Regions from separate parts of the Allocatenococcus thiocycli genome, predicted to be linked through region 4. Evidence: predicted binding sites of a transcription regulator. Region 4 holds the regulator's gene; each other region holds the start of a gene.
What was found. Region 4 encodes PurR, which represses purine synthesis genes. Its sites were predicted from a motif close to TNANGNAAACGTTTNCNTNA; they were not measured.
Positions count from the first base shown of each region.

Region 1 (4,207 bases), on a different contig from region 4:
TCAAACTGATACAACTCATGCATACCACTTAATGGCGTAACAGTTGGAGTATAAAAGTGCTCTGCAAAGAAAGCGCGTACTGCAATTTGGCTTAATTCAACGCCATTCACTTCATCATGTTTGGTCGCCAACCACACAAGATCTTCAGACTTACCGCAAAGCGGAACCAACACAGTGTCTTCGCGCTTAGGGTTGGTGTGGTGCCAATGCTGAGGCAGTAATGGATTTACATCTTCCAAATGGAATCCGATTTTATTGCTGGCCCACTTATTGTGCCAAAATTCTGGGTCTCTCATTTTACTTTCTACTTATCGGCTGAATTACGTTTTGTGGAGTAAGACTAATGATTTTTTCGAATTTGTCTATGCCGTTCATCTTTCGTTAATCCTCAAATGCTACGATGCAATCACGATATACGAAATGATACTGACGTTTAATTAACAGAATAATGAAAATATAAATAGTGATCTAACGCATAATTCCACTGTAAACATGAGAGTTAACCTTGGAATGTTTCAAAAGATCCCCATTTATTAATAACAACCTGATTTGCAAATCTTAGCGACTTCTTTGTCCCCATTTTCTAAGTGCAAGCAAGTTAAGGAGAGTGAATGAGCTTATTTTTACGTACAGCAGCATTGATGCTTTTGGTACTAAGCCGTGCACCTGCAATTGCCGCAATGCCTATTGCGCCAACAACGAGTGAACAGAATCGTTCTGCAAGTCAAAACGAGGTTTGTTCAAAACTCTTCAAACATAGCCTAAGTGGCTTATATGGCATTCAAACTATCGACTCAAATCCAACCCAGCCATACGCTGATTTTGATATTCTTTACTCCAAAGCTCACCAAGCTCAGTTCGAACTGGAAACCATCTGTAAAAGTACCGCCCTTCTCAACGACGCCCAACCTTACTTCGCTGGCGTAAAATCCAAACAACGTGCAGAGGAAAAAATTGCTTACGAACTGGATGGTCAGGTTGAACGCATTACCGATCTAGCACGTGCGACGATAGTTGCGGAAGATGTGGCAAGTTTGGTCTCTATCTATGAAACACTAGAGCGCGAAACAACAATCGTTAAAGTGAAAAACAGATTCAAAAAGCCGGGGCCTTCGGGTTACCGAGATTTAAACTTACTGGTTCGTTTGCCGAAAACAAACCTCATTGCAGAAGTTCAGCTCCATTTGAAAGCCATTGCGGATGTGAAGAATGGTCCTGAGCATGACCTTTATGAGAAAATTCAAAAGCTTGAACGTCAGGCAATGGCAGAAAAACGCCAGCTGACTGAATTTGAAACGGCGGCGATTCGAAGCATGCGAAGCCAAGCTAAGAACTTGTACCAGCACGCGTGGCAACCATACTTAACAACTCACTTAGAAGCGGCATAAAAAATTGCTTCTCTGAAAACAACAAACCACCGCAATGCGGTGGTTTTCTTTTGCATGCCGAAACGAAAATGCATGCACGACAAAAGACCACGACTAAGCGTGATCTATTTGGTCAGCTTACTGTTCTTTCTTAAGATTTTCTACGCGAGCTTTTAATTTCTGACCCGGGCGGAAAGTCACTACACGTCGAGCAGTAATTGGAATATCTTCACCAGTTTTCGGGTTACGACCAGGCCGTTCATTCTTGTCACGAAGATCAAAATTACCAAAACCTGACAGTTTTACCTGTTCGCCACTTTCTAGTGCCTTGCGAATTTCTTCAAAGAACACTTCCACCGTTTCCTTGGCGTCCCGCTTACTAAATCCTAATTTATCAAACAGGTTTTCTGCCAATTCGGCTTTTGTGAGCGCCATAAAACTTTCCTCAAAGCTATGTTAAACAATGCTACTTAGTGTAGCGCCAGAGCAGTTTTACCCTACCAATTCAAGAACATATCGGGGTTACATCAGGAAGTGTATGACAAGCTTATGATTTTCGCCAACTTTTTTCTTTGCGAATAAATGGAATATGGCTGTATAAATTATTGTTAAATACCAACATTTTAACATTTTTTATTTAGAGAGTTCTTAAATACAAAACTCAACCAGTCAATTAAACCAATAAATTGGTAAAATTTGAAACAAAAAACCATTTAATAAATTTATCAGGTATAGGCTATTTTACAAACACCTGACATAGAACCTGTCGGTATTTCATTGATTTGTAAGTAACTAGGTACATAAACACTTGAAAAGAAGTATGACCACTTACCAGCAGTTTTACTTTTATAAAGCTTGATAAACGCCAAGATTCTCACTGTTTTACGATGACTCACTAATCAAAGGTTGTTAGTGTGAACCTAGATTCATTACTTAACGAAACAATCACATCTTTTACCTTTAATTAAAGTGCGGTCATGATTAATCAAGTCATCAATATTCTTTTTCCCGTCTTCGCTCTTGTCGGCGTCGGCTATTTAGTCGGTCGGCATATCAAGCCAGATTTTCGCCCAATCAATCGAATCAATATTGATGTCTTTACGCCTGCGCTGGTGTTTTCGTCTCTGGTCAGCATGCCGCTCGATGCGGAACAAGGCCCTCTTCTTTTTGCTGCGATTGTTGCGGTTCTCGTCCCTGGATTGGTCATGATACCGATCTGTAAAGCGACCGGATTAACTTTCAAAGCCTGGGCACCACCCCACATGTTTCGCAATAGTGGCAACTTGGCTATCCCACTATTTACTTATACGTTCGGAGACGTGGCGCTTTCTTCTGCCGTCTTACTGTTTGTTGTATCGGCCTGTCTGCACATTAGTTTAGGGGTGATGCTTCTCAGCAGTGGCAACCCACTAAAACAGATCATAAAAATGCCAATCTTTTTATCGGCTTCTCTCGCGCTGGGCCTGAACTTGTCAGGAATTGGCGCTTGGGCACCGCTTTATGAAGCGACGGCATTATTAGGTCAGGCCGCAGTACCGGTAATGTTGCTCTCTCTCGGGGCACAAATGTGCAACTTACGATTGGATGGTCTGCGAGTTGGCGTGATATGTACGGTACAATCGCTGACCACAGGTGCAGTTGCCTTTGCGCTTATCTATTGGTTTATTCCGTTACCCACAATGCAATTGCAGATGATGGTACTTTTCACCATGTTACCGCCTGCGGTGATGAACTATTTATTTGCAGAGAGACTCAATATAGAACCGATGAAAGTGGCGTCGATGGTGTTGTTTGGCAACTTTTTTAGTGTGTTGACCCTGCCCCTTCTTCTCTCTTATACGTTGTCGCTCTCTTAGCGCTGAGATTAGCTAGCTCAACGATAGTGTAGTTTCGCAGGAAGAATCAGATGCTCGGCTTTACGATCGGGTGAACCTATAGATGCCGTTGCTTGCTCAAATAACGTTTTAGCGATGAGCTCGCAATCTTGTTCGATTGAATCAATGTTGATCGGTAAGCAATCTAAAATCGGTGAGTTATCGAACGTTGCTATTTTCACATTAGCATTCAATAACCGATGCTCAGACATATAACGCAAAACACCTTCGAGAATCGAATACGAAGCGACAAATATGCGAGTTGGCAAACGCCCAATATTCTGGTGGATTTCCTCAATCATGGCGTAACCGGACTCAGGTTGATAATCTTTGTGTTTCACTAACTCCGTATCCAACTCCACTCCAGTAGCTAGCAAAGCCGCCTGATAACCCGAGAATCGATCTTTACTCGGAGAGAGCTCTAACTGTCCGCCTAAATAGGCACATTCTTCCGCTTGCTGACACAGTTTTCCTACCAGTTGTTTGGTCGCGTTATAAGCATCTGTTTTTATCGTCGTTAACGGCGTGGCGTCGAAAATACGGTCGAACACCAACACGGGGGTTTGCTCGGTGACTTTGCGATAGAAGGTGTCTTCAGTCATAGCCGTTGCCACCATTAGCAAATCGACTTGCCTTTCTAGCAAGCTTTTAACTGCCGCTTTTTCTTGTTTCGGGTTGTCTTCAGAAGAAGCGATTAAAAGCTGATAACCATGGCTACGCGCCAACTTCTCCAAAAACTTCGCCGTTGTAGCAAACCCCATATTGGCCAAATCAGGAATAACAAGACCCAGCGTGTAGGTACGGTTTGCCTTTAAAGCGCGTGCGTATAAGCTCGGAGCGTAATTGTGCTCGTCTACCACAGCTTGAACACGCTTTACGGTCTCTTCATTAATACGATGTTTCTTCGCATGACCATTGAGGACAAAGCTAACGGTGGACTTTGAAACTCCAGCGAGCTCAGCGATA
Region 1 covers NZ_CAKLCK010000030.1:117,944-122,150, forward strand. The annotation lists gene L9Q40_RS12330 (thiopurine S-methyltransferase) at 1-296, opposite strand, end outside; gene L9Q40_RS12335 (nucleotidyltransferase family protein) at 612-1,388, shown strand; gene ihfA (integration host factor subunit alpha) at 1,506-1,802, opposite strand; gene L9Q40_RS12345 (AEC family transporter) at 2,345-3,223, shown strand; gene L9Q40_RS12350 (LacI family DNA-binding transcriptional regulator) at 3,241-4,207, opposite strand, start outside.
Region 1: ihfA (integration host factor subunit alpha) is a predicted target of PurR. The motif match lies at 1,922-1,941, and genes of this name have one in related genera.

Region 2 (4,207 bases), 200 kb from region 4:
GGATAAGTTGCGTGCAGAAGCGCGTGCTCAAGGCATCTCCGAGCAGGTCATCAGCGCCGCTTTCGCTAATGTTGAATATAAGCCACGAGCAGTGAAAGCAGACCGAAACCAACCTGAGAAAAAACTGACGCTGGATGAGTACATTCCGCGTGCAGTCCCAGAGTGGAAGGTTAAGCAAGCGAAAGAATTATACAAAGAGCACTACACCGAACTTAAACGCATTGGTGAGACCTTCGGCGTTCAGCCACGTTTTATTGTTGCGTTGTGGGGCGTGGAAAGTAATTTCGGTAAGTTTACGGGTAACTTCCGTGTCATAGACGCGCTTTCTACCTTGGCATTTGAAGGTCGCCGTGAAGAGTTCTTCCGTAAAGAAACCATGGCTGCCCTTCAGATTCTGGATCAAGGCCATATTGAACTTGAGAATTTCAAAGGTTCATGGGCGGGTGCGATGGGGCAGTGTCAGTTTATGCCAAGCTCCTTCCTTCGCTTTGCAGCGGATGGCAATGGTGATGGCAAGAAAGATATCTGGCAAACCAAAGCGGACGTGTTTGCTTCAACAGCGAATTATCTGAGCAAATCCGGCTGGGATGACAATTACACTTGGGGACGTCAGGTAAAAGTTCCGAAAGGGATTGATCATAACTTGGAAGGTCGAACCGAAGAGAAAGGTAAGTACCTGCAGGAGTGGAGCAAATTAGGTATCACCAAGTTTGATGGCAGCCCGCTACCTAAACTGGATGACGATATCAAAGCTTGGCTGATTATGCCTGACGATGAAAACGGTCGAACTTATCTGGTTTACAATAACTACAATGTGTTGATGAAGTGGAACCGCTCTTACTACTTCGCTCTAGCTGTTAGCCACTTAGCTGATCGCATCACATACTAGTTCCTGAATAAATTATCGTTCTTAAGGGCTCTTCGGAGCCCTTAGTTTTTACTGCATTTAAATCGAGGTAATTCGTGTTATCTGAACGTGCTGCTCAAATGGTCATTTTCTCTGCATTGATCAAACATAAAAGCTTTACGGCGGCAGCAAAAAGCCTCGGCGTATCCGTCTCCCATGTGAGTAAACAACTTAGCCAATTAGAGAACTCACTTGGTATTAAGCTGGTGCAACGCACAACGCGAAGTTTTACTCCGACTGAAGCGGGCAAAACCTTTTATCATCATTGTGAGCAGGTCGTTCAGGCTGTCAGCAGCGCGACGCTGGAAATGGAAAGCCAGAGAGATGAAGTGGCTGGGCTTGTGCGGTTGGGCATCTCGCAATCGTTCGGCACGTTACATATCATTCCTGCCATTCAGGAGCTAAGAGAACGGTATCCTCAACTTGAGGTTGAAGTGCACTTGTTCGACTACAAGGTGGACATGTTAGCTGAAGGCTTGGATTTATGGGTAACCAACAATGAACACTTGCCCGAAGGTTACATTGCCCAGCGATTAACGGATTGCCAGTTTGTTGTCGCGGCGTCTCCAGACTACCTGCTTAAACATGATAAGCCAGTGGAACCTGACGATCTATCGTTGCACAACTGCCTGATCTACAGAAGCTGGGAGCGTGATTACACCGGATGGGCATTTACAAAAGATCAGCAGGAACTCAACGTAAAAGTTTCCGGTAACTATTCTGTTGATCTTGCTGAAGCGGTTCGCGACGCTGCAATCGCAGGGTGGGGAATTGCTTATCTCGCGACGTATTTGCTTGGCGATGAATTCAGAACTGGGAAGTTAATTCAATTGCTGCCGGAATGGAAAGCCAGCCAGTCGATGCCTTTCTATGCGGTTTATCCGAGCCGACAGCACATGCCGAAAAAAATATCTGCGGTGATCAACTTTATAAAACAGAAGATCGGTAACCCATGTCATTGGGATCAAAGATTAGCACCGTATATCTCCATTCCTAAGTCATGACGATCGTATACATAAGGTGATTTTTGTCACAAAAATTTTTCTGAATCTATAAACAATTTTTCCATATGGAAATAATAACAAAAAGCAAACGTTTATCATTATTAAATTCAATGGCTTAATGTTTAGTTTAAATATTGACCACTGAAACTTTTCACACTGTTAACAACCTCAAGTTGCAGCATTTTGAGTCCGCTATACAATCCGACGCCTTTACCATTCCCCTTCTGTCGGACCCAATTTATGAACTCACTTATTGGTATCGTAGCCATACTCTTCGTAGCATGGCTACTTTCTACAAATAGAAAAAATATAAAGCTCAGAACCGTCTCACTTGCTTTTGCCTTACAGGTATTGTTTGCACTATTGGTTCTGTATGTACCAGCAGGGCGAGACGCTCTAAACTCAGTGAGCAGCGTAGTATCGAACTTAATCAACTATGGTCAGGAAGGCATCGCGTTTTTATTCGGCAATTTGGCGACGGGCGGATTCACTTTCGCTATTAATGTACTGGGCATTATTGTCTTCTTCTCTTCGCTTATTGCTGGCCTTTACCACATTGGTGTTATGCCAAGAATGATTAACTTTATCGGTGGTGGTATCCAAAAGCTGTTAGGCATTGGTCGTGCTGAGTCTTTATCTGCTACAGCCAATATCTTTGTTGGTACGATTGAAGCGCCATTAATGGTTAAACCTTATCTAAAGCACATGACGGATTCTCAGTTCTTTGCAGTAATGACTGGTGGTTTGGCTTCGGTTGCTGGTGGTACGTTGGTCGGTTATGCATCTTTGGGTGTGGACTTAAATTACCTGATCGCGGCGGCGTTTATGTCTGCTCCTGCCGGTTTGTTGATGGCTAAAATTCTGATGCCGGAAGACACAAACCAAGCTGAGGAAATCGATCTTAGCCAAGTTGAAACCCCACGAGCAACCAATGTAGTTGAAGCATTGGCAGATGGTGCGATGGCGGGTGTTCGTATCGCGGTTGCAGTTGGTGGCACGCTGTTGGCTTTCATCAGTGTGATTGCATTGCTTAACGGTATTTTGGGATGGTTTGGCGATCTTATTGGCACACCATTAAGCTTCGAACTCGTTTTGGGCTACGTATTTGCGCCAGTTGCTTGGCTGTTAGGTGTTCCATGGGCAGAGGCGATCACGGCAGGGTCTCTGATCGGGAATAAAATCGTAGTAAATGAGTTTGTTGCTTTTATTCAACTTGCAGAAGTGAAGTCGCAGCTAAGTGCACATTCTCAAGCGATTGTGACTTTTGCACTATGTGGCTTTGCGAACATCTCAAGCATGGCAATGCTCATTGGTGGTTTGGGATCATTGGTGCCAGAGAAGCGTGCGTTTGTTTCTAAGCATGGATTTCGCGCGATTGTCGCAGGTGTGATGGCGAACTTGATGAGTGCGTCCATTGCCGGTGTGATTTTAAGTCTTTAACGATTTAGACTAAATTTACACAACATAAAGAAAAAAGGCTCCGAGAGGAGCCTTTTTAGTATTTAGCGATCTGCGATTACTTGTCCGTATGGAACTGCTCGCAAGCCAGCATTGTGTTTTCAATCAGGCTTGCTACTGTCATTGGACCAACGCCACCAGGTACTGGAGTAATGAAGCTCGCGCTTTCACGTGCTTTATCGTATTCCACGTCGCCAACTAGCTTACCAGAGTCAAGACGGTTGATACCCACATCGACAACCACAGCGCCTTTCTTAATCCATTCGCCAGGAATGAAGTTTGGTTTACCTACTGCGACAACAACGACGTCGGCTTGACGAACGTAGCTCTCTAAGTCTTTAGTAAAGCGGTGACAGGTCGTCGTTGTGCAGCCCGCCAATAGCAGCTCAAGTGTCATTGGACGACCAACGATATTCGAAGCTCCTACAACCACAGCGTGCTTACCACGAAGATTAATGTTGTAGCGGTCAAGCAGGGTAATAATACCTTTCGGCGTACAAGAGCGTAGTTTAGGGATACGCTGTGCAAGACGACCTACGTTATAAGGGTGGAAGCCATCCACGTCTTTCTCTGGATGAATACGCTCTAAAACATGAGTGCTATCAATTCCAGCAGGAAGTGGAAGCTGAACTAAAATGCCATCAATTTCGTTGTCATTGTTCAACTCATCGATCAACGCTAGCAATTCTGCTTCAGTGGTTGATGCCGGAAGGTCAAAAGACTTGGAAACAAAACCCACTTCTTCACAAGCGCGGCGTTTACTGCCAACGTAAACTTGAGAAGCAGGGTCTTCACCAACTAGAACAACTGCAAGGCCAGGGGCACGTAATCCAGCTTC
Region 2 covers NZ_CAKLCK010000001.1:118,621-122,827, forward strand. The annotation lists gene L9Q40_RS00560 (lytic murein transglycosylase) at 1-889, shown strand, start outside; gene L9Q40_RS00565 (LysR family transcriptional regulator) at 964-1,911, shown strand; gene L9Q40_RS00570 (NupC/NupG family nucleoside CNT transporter) at 2,152-3,351, shown strand; gene folD (bifunctional methylenetetrahydrofolate dehydrogenase/methenyltetrahydrofolate cyclohydrolase FolD) at 3,428-4,207, opposite strand, start outside.
Region 2: L9Q40_RS00570 (NupC/NupG family nucleoside CNT transporter) is a predicted target of PurR. The motif match lies at 1,992-2,011, and genes of this name have one in related genera.

Region 3 (4,207 bases), on a different contig from region 4:
CCAACTTTTAGGTTGTACTGGCTTATGGAAGCGTTTAGCAGCTACGCAGTATAGGGTTAGCTCTGCTTGACGGTATTCACTGATATCGAGACAGCGAATACGTTCATTAAAGGTCTGAAACGCACTAGCATCATCGACAGTAAATTCGTTGTTTGAGAAGGCGCAGTTGACTAACAGCTTTCGGGATAGATTGGTTTGGAAAATCATTTCCTCCCCCAAATCCAGCATTAAACAAGCTTTATGCTCGTCATAATACCAATTCCATTTGTCGCTGGGTTTAAGCATTGTTCCGTTCTCTCTTGACTAGTTAAATCAGTGGTAAAGAGGTAAGACGCTTAATTACCTACTCATGATTTTTAAATTCTACAAATGAACGGACAAAAAAAAAGAGGAAACAAGATCCTCTTTTTTTGTAATAACTAATGTAAACTCAGCGAGTTGTTAAATTATTTTAAAGATTTTTAACAATATCGCGTACTAAACCTGGACCGTGGTAAATAAAACCTGTATAGACTTGGACCAACTGTGCTCCGGCCATCATCTTCTCTTTTGCCGCAACATAAGAATCGATACCACCCACACCAATGATCGGAAGTTTGTCGCCAAGCGCTTCGTGAAGTTTACGAACCACCTCAGTAGAACGAGACTGTACCGGACGGCCACTTAAGCCACCCGCTTCATTCGCGTGTTTCATACCTTCAACAACGGTTCTATCCAATGTTGTGTTCGTCGCAATCACACCATCGATGTTGTTTTTAATTAGTGATTCACAAATCTGAACGATTTCGTCATCACTCAAGTCTGGTGCGATCTTCAGTGCCAACGGTACGTATTTATCGTGCTTTTCTGCTAGCTCAGATTGTTTTGCTTTCAACTCAGCAAGCAACTCATCCAATGCCTCACCGTATTGAAGCGAACGTAATCCTGGCGTGTTTGGAGAAGAGATATTCACCGCAATGTAACCTGCGTATTCGTATACTTTTTCCATACAAATCAGGTAGTCTTCTGCCCCTTTCTCAATCGGCGTATCTTTGTTTTTACCGATATTGATACCAAGTACACAGTCGAACTTCGCTTTCTTCACATTCTCAACCAAGTGATCAACACCTAGGTTGTTAAAGCCCATACGATTGATGATGCCCTCTGCTTCCACTAGACGGAACAGACGTGGTTTATCATTACCAGGTTGCGGACGTGGTGTTACGGTACCGACTTCAACGAAACCAAAACCCATCGCATCAAACGCTTCGATACATTCGCCGTTTTTGTCTAAACCAGCAGCGAGACCGACAGGGTTACGGAACGTTAGCCCCATGCACTCTACTGGACGATTTGGTAATTGTTGACGATAGAAAAGATCGAGAGGTGTGCCGTTAAAGCGTTGGAAATTCTTAATTGCAAGATCATGTGCCTTTTCGGCATCAAGTTGGAAAAAGCCAGTTCTGGCTAGACGGTAAAGCATTGTGCCTCCGAAAGAAAAAAGCCCCGTGTAAACGGGTCAATATTATTTACTGTTTTTAATCGTAATTCAATGAAAATGAACGAATTAAGTAAAATCATATTTCTCAAAATTAATTATTATTTAAAAACAGTCATTTAAAATCATTATTTGAGTGTAAAAATCATAATTATTTATGAAAAAGCAATCGATTTCAGTACATATAAAGTTAAAACCATAGTGACAGCGTCACTTAAATCTCGGTAAGACCTGGTATTTAGGTACAAAAAAGCCCCGTATCTCTACGAGGCTTTGTCTAAAACGCTAACTCTCCTACTCGCTTGGTGAGCAGTTTAAGTTAAGCAATACCAACTCACGTAGTGCAACCGAGAATTTCGCAAACTCATGGACAGAGCCAACTTTAAACTCGTTTAGGATACTTTCCCAACGTTGCAGTGAAGGTTCATTAGATTCCATCCAGTTATCAAGTGCTTCTATCACATCAAACTCTTCTGATGCGCAGTTGCAATTTAGTACCTGAGCGGTTAGCTGACGTTGCTGCCAATCTAAGTCTTCACGGAACGCCGCTCGGGCCAACGCTTGCCAGTTGTTGTCTACAGCTTGGTTGTTGATTTGCTTCAAGAACCAGTGCAGAGACAGACGATCCCCTAAGTTGAAGTACAACTTAGACGCTTGCTCAACCGTTTTGCCTGTTTCACTTGCCACTGCAGAAATATCCAGTGCAGATTGCAGACTTGATAGGCGAGCAACTTGATGAGCCAGTTTCTCTTCAACCCCTCTGTCCATCCAAACTTGTGCGAGTTCGTTGTGTTCTTCAACTTCTGACTCAACAAGCATGCTATCAAGCGTTTCGCTGATAACGTTCACATCTTGTTTGTAAAGATTGATCAATTCGCCCACGGTGTATTTGCCGCTACGATTACGCAGTAGCCAACGAGCAATTCGGCGTAGAGCACGACGAACATAGAACATGATTTCGTATTGTGCTTGCGCTGTCGCTACGTTATCCAGCTCACGAGTCTGTTTTAGAATCGATTCTAGTTCGAAGATTTCACGTGCTGCACTGTATGCATTGGCGATATCAACAACACTTGCACCCGTCTCTTCTTGCAAGCGAGTGACGAAGTTACAACCCATCTCGTTAACCATTTGGTTCGCCAGCGCTGTCGCGATAATTTCTGCACGTAGCGGGTGGTTGACCATCTGATCTTTATAGTTACGGCGTAACTCACTTGGGAAGTACGCGACGAGCTGCTTCGCATGGAACTCGTCATTTGCGATTTCGTCCGTAACAAGCTGCTGCTTCAATACCATTTTGCCGTAAGCAACCAGAACAGAAAGCTCTGGACGTGTCAGACCCAAGCCCTGCTTTTCACGCTCTAGAAGCGTTTCGTCATCAGGGATGTATTCCAGCGCACGATCCAGGAACCCTGCTTTCTCCATAGTATGGATGAAGCGAATCTGTTCTTTAACGATACCAACACCCTGCTGCTCAGTAACAGAAATTGACTCTGATTGGCAGTAAGCATCATCAAGAACGATTTCACCGACTTCATCTTCCATCGACTCTAGGATTTGGTTACGTTGTTTAACAGTCAGATCACCGTTTGAAACCAAACCATTCAGGAAGATCTTGATGTTGACTTCGTTATCCGAACAGTCAACGCCACCTACGTTATCAACGAAGTCGGTGTTCACGCGGCCGCCGTTAAGTGCGTATTCGATACGACCTTGTTGAGTCATACCCAAGTTACCGCCTTCACCTACAACCTTCGCTCTCAGATCACGACCGTCGATACGTAGCATGTCGTTTGCACGGTCGCCAACGTCAGTATGCGTCTCGTTAGAAGCTTTAACGTACGTACCGATACCACCATTCCATAGAAGATCCACTTTCATTTTCAGGATCATCTTAATCAGATCGTTTGGTGCCATAGAAGCTTTCTTAGTACCCAACATTTTCTGAATTTCAGGTGTTAACTGGATCGATTTCGCACGGCGAGAGAAGATGCCACCACCTTCAGAGATCAACTCTTTATTGTAATCTTCCCAGCTTGATCTTGGCAGATTAAACAAGCGGTTACGCTCTTCCCAGCTTGACGCTGAATCTGGATTTGGATCAATGAAGATGTGCATGTGGTTAAACGCAGCTTGTAGACGAATGTGCTTAGATAGCAGCATACCGTTACCAAACACGTCCCCTGCCATGTCACCAACACCGATAGCAGTAAAGTCAGTCGTTTGACAATCAATGCCCATTTCACGGAAGTGACGTTTTACTGACTCCCAACCACCTTTTGCTGTGATACCCATTGCTTTGTGGTCGTAACCGTTAGAACCACCAGAAGCAAATGCATCACCCAGCCAGAAGTTGTATTCGTCAGAGACTGAGTTCGCTAAGTCTGAGAATGTTGCAGTGCCTTTATCTGCAGCAACAACCAAATATGGGTCGTCTTCATCGTGACGTACAACATTTTGCGGATGCGCTACTTCGCCTTCAATGATGTTGTCTGATACATCAAGCAATGCACGAATAAAGCGTTTGTAACAACGTTGACCTTCCGCGAAGATCTCATCACGTGTAGTCAGAGATGGTTGACGTTTACAAACGAAACCACCTTTCGCACCAACAGGAACGATAACAGTGTTCTTAACTTGTTGAGCTTTAACCAGACCAAGAATCTCTGTACGGAAATCTTCTTGGCGATCTGACCAGCGCAAGCCACCACGTGCTACTTTACCACCACG
Region 3 covers NZ_CAKLCK010000037.1:57,110-61,316, forward strand. The annotation lists gene L9Q40_RS14990 (cell division protein ZapC) at 1-285, opposite strand, end outside; gene pyrD (quinone-dependent dihydroorotate dehydrogenase) at 452-1,462, opposite strand; gene L9Q40_RS15000 (NAD-glutamate dehydrogenase) at 1,772-4,207, opposite strand, start outside.
Region 3: pyrD (quinone-dependent dihydroorotate dehydrogenase) is a predicted target of PurR. The motif match lies at 1,639-1,658, and genes of this name have one in related genera.

Region 4 (4,207 bases):
CAGAAAAGCCAGCGTTGCACCGATGGTGCTGGCGAACGAGACTAAAAGTAAGCTAGTCCAAAAGCCGAATAGAGCCGCGGCTAACAGAGTAACGACCGCTGCACCGGGAATAGAAAACGCAGTGATAGCCACATAGGCCGCAAAATAAACCGTAACCGCCAAGATAAATCTCTGGTCAATATAGGCGTTAAGAGCCTCTTGCTGCGCTTTGGCGTTCTCTAAAGTGAGGTACTGGCTAAAGTTAACGGCTAATAAAATGATCGTTAACAGCAGTATTAACCCAAAAACCAGTTTTTTATTCATTGTCGTACTCCAGAAGGATAGCCTTGTTCTAAAAGGTTAACAGATGCCATTGATGAAATATGTTACTTGATATTATTTGATTGATATATGGAGTAATAGACAGGTTGAGCCTGGAAAAAATTTCAAAAAAAAACCGCAGTCAAAGCTGCGGTTTTTATACGTACGATAGGTTTATACCTACAGATTAAGAAAGCGCATTTTCCAGCTCTTCTCTGCGAGATTGAGGAACGACGCTCCAGTGCGTGCCGTTTATCGCTCCTTCTAAAGCCCAGAGTAGCTCAATACTTACTTTTGCGGAGTGAGAGTCACGTATCGCTTTGTAAGCATTCAATGCACCTTTCTCTTCAAGTTGTTCAACTGATTTTATACCAGCTTTCTTAAGCATTCGTTCAGTCGCTAGTCGTAAGTTAGGCAGGTCTTTCAACCTGTCGGGCTTACTACTTGCCTGTTGCTTTTTTTCCAAATTGGCTTGTTCTAACGACTTTTTCGCTACTTCTATCAAGCGTTCACTCGATTCCCACAAGTCGTCGGAAATCGCGTAGTACTTAGTAACGACTGGAAAACCACGCTTTTTATAAACGTACGGTTTTAGCCCTTGCTTCTCGAAGTTAGATGAAGTTTGCTGGTCTGCTCGTATGTGAAGTTGATCATTCACAACCAGTGCAAACATCGTTTCATCAGCGAAAAGTCCGAAGCCACCAAACATTGAGCGCGACTTGATCGTACCAAGTGCCTCAAATAGCTTCATAGAATCTTTGAGTATCGGTTTATCCATGATGTGTTATCTCGGTGTAATTATTATTACGCCACCAAAAGTCAGGTCCGAGAGATTAGCAAATACATGCAAGCCCAATGTCATTAAAGGGTAAACTCATCATATGCATATTTGCCATCGGTAACCCCGCTACCTTCCATTTATAAAATGGTTAAGGCCGGAAGCTTTGCGTCCCACCCTTTCGGATGGTTTGCCCTGTGCGTGACATGTTGAGAATACTTTTTATCTTGAATTAACATCACAATCTAGAGATCAAAGTGTGATATTGCTTCAGTAAAACGCTGTGTTTTTATGGTGTTTGTTTCATATTTAAGATTGAAGTTTGAGTGCGAGTGGCTAGGTTATGTGAGATGGATTGTGTTTATACAAAACAGTAACTTATAAAACGTTTACTGACTGTAGTGAACAAAGAGTGCGATAAAAGTTAATTTTCGGATAAAAAATAAGCGCTCCGAAGAGCGCTTGTTAGTAACTAGTTGAGTTTTTTAACAGTATTTCGAACGACCAACTCTGGCTGCATTTCAAAAATGCGTTTTTCGTGTTCTTTGTCTTTAATACGCTCAAGCAGAATCTCGAAGGCATTTTTACCAACACGACGTTTTGGCTGGTGTATCGTTGTTAGCGGCGGAGAGAAGTACTCTGCCAATTCGATATTGTCGTAACCAATAACAGAGACGTCGTCAGGAATCTTAATACCGTTCTGTTGTAGACGGCTCATCAAGCCCAACGCCATCGTGTCATTGAAACAGAATACCGCAGTAGGGCGTTTCTCCATCGCGGTAATTTTGTCTGCGACCAAAACTGCGGTATCACATTCAAAGTTACCTTCAAGAATCCAGTCTTCATTGACAGGAATGTTGGCTTCTGCCATCGCTCGACGGTAGCCCGCAATGCGCTCTTGGCAAGCGAGTTTTTCAAAGTGACCACTCAAGCAAGCAATATCAGTATGACCATTATCAATCAGGTACTTGGTCGCGATATAACCGCCTTCCTCTGAGTTATCCATGATTTTGTCTGCTTGCGAGCTTTCTGGGCCCCAGTCCATGACAACTTTCGGAATATCTGCATGACGGTCAAGCATTTGCTTCAGCTCTTCTGTCAGGTCAGAACACATCACTAGTATGCCATCTACACGCTTTTCAGCGAGCATGCGGATGTAATCTCTTTGCTTTTCATAGATACCACCAGTGTTACACAGGATAAGCGTGTAGCCTTGGCGGTAGCAGTAACTCTCTACACCATCGATGACTTCAGAGAAGAATAGGTTGGTAGATTGTGTCACCAACATGCCGATGGTGCGAGTTGAGTTACATTTCAAGCTACGAGCAACCGCACTTGGTGCATAGTTAAGCTCATCAACGGCTTTCATTACTTTTTCTTGTGTTGCTTCTGCAACAAAACGCGTCTTGTTGATAACGTGCGAAACTGTAGTTGTAGAAACGCCGGCTAATCTAGCAACGTCTTTTATAGTGGCCATACATGGTGTCCTGTTTCGAGCTACGAATATACCGCGGAGGATAAACCTTTTTGCTGTTCGTCTTTTGTAAACTTAGCGCAACAAAAACAATGGCGCTGAGTATGTTTAGCAGTGGTTACTCCGAAGTCGGTAGAGGGTATGTAGCGACAGTGGTTGATAAAGCTCATTTCTTCCATCGAATGAAGAATCGTTATCAACCTATTAAGAAAACACAAAAACCGCTTTATTTCAGCGGTTTACATTAAAATCATATTTAATCGTTTGCGTTCACATTTTAGCCCTATGCGGGCAAGCTGGCAATAATTTAAGCAATGGTTTTGTGCCTAATAAGTCACATTTTGATTGCTAAAAAGCGAGCGATTGGAACGATTTATATAGTTAACGAATAAAAGATAGGGAACCTAAAAGACAGGCTCCCTAAAATAGGCGGCAATTATTCACCAAGAAGGTAAGCGCTGTCCAGTTTACAAAATGCAATTAATAGTTGCGCGACGCTGGCGTAGAAGCCAAATTCATCCAGTTGCTGACACTTGTGAGCGAACTTCGGTAACCAAGACATGAGTTGGCTTTCGATGAATTCATTTTGTTTAACAAAGGCTTCTTCCATGTGTTTTTCTTGCTCAAACTCATTAGAGCGAATGATCATGTTACCCAGGAAGTCCAGTTCTACCGCTAAGTGGTCGGCTGGTTCTTTTAGACGGTCGTCCACTTGGACACCAAACTCAGCCATCAACTTTTCCATCTCTTCGGCGGGTTTGTCGTTGAGTAAACCAGATTCACCAATGTACATGGAAGCGTAGGGAAGCGCGCCGTACTTTTCTGTCTTCAAGAATAATTCACAAAAGTCAGCAGCAAGCTCTAGCTGAGCATCTTCGCGGTCTTGCAGGCGATTTAGTGCGTCAACGAGGCTATCAATGGAAGGTTTGAGAGATTCATTTTCACCTAAGCCCGCCAAAAAGCTGCGAATTTCAACACTGTGATAAGCCTCCAGCTCTTTGTCTGTCAGTTCTTTGGCGAATAAGCTAGAAAACCACCAATAAATTTCGGCGCGTTTTTCGTTAAAAGCTTTCACTTCTTGCATTTTAGGCTCCTGAATGATGCCTTCTTTCTGGCATCACAAAATCAAATTCAGATGTCCTTTAAGTGTAATCAATTAAAATGAACAGCAGTAACTATAACTATGATGTTTTATGGCGAAATATGTTCATTTATTAACAGGGTTCGCTAAGCTTGTCTTGAATCAACAAAATCACTAAATCTTGCTTTTTAGTCAGCCAATGACTAGAAATGTTAATAGTTATGAATAGAATACATCTCGAATAATAAAATGACAGAAAGTGGTGTAAATGAGCTATCACGTATTAGTCGTAGAAGATGATGTTGTAACGCGTAGTAAGCTAGCGGGTTATTTCCAAAATGAAGGTTATACAGTTAGTGAAGCAGAGAGCGGCACGCAAATGCGTGAAGTGCTGCAAGCTGGTGATGTTGATCTTGTCATGCTGGATATTAACTTGCCGGGTGAAGACGGCCTGATGCTTACGCGTGAATTACGCAGCCAATCGGATATTGGTATCATATTAGTTACAGGACGCACGGATAGCATCGACAAAATTGTTGGCCTGGAAATGGGGGCAGACGATTATGTCACCAAA
Region 4 covers NZ_CAKLCK010000001.1:323,393-327,599, forward strand. The annotation lists gene L9Q40_RS01465 (TVP38/TMEM64 family protein) at 1-303, opposite strand, end outside; gene L9Q40_RS01470 (TfoX/Sxy family DNA transformation protein) at 488-1,078, opposite strand; cyclic di-GMP riboswitch class I at 1,195-1,283, opposite strand; gene purR (HTH-type transcriptional repressor PurR) at 1,551-2,555, opposite strand; gene torD (molecular chaperone TorD) at 2,989-3,636, opposite strand; gene torR (two-component system response regulator TorR) at 3,902-4,207, shown strand, end outside.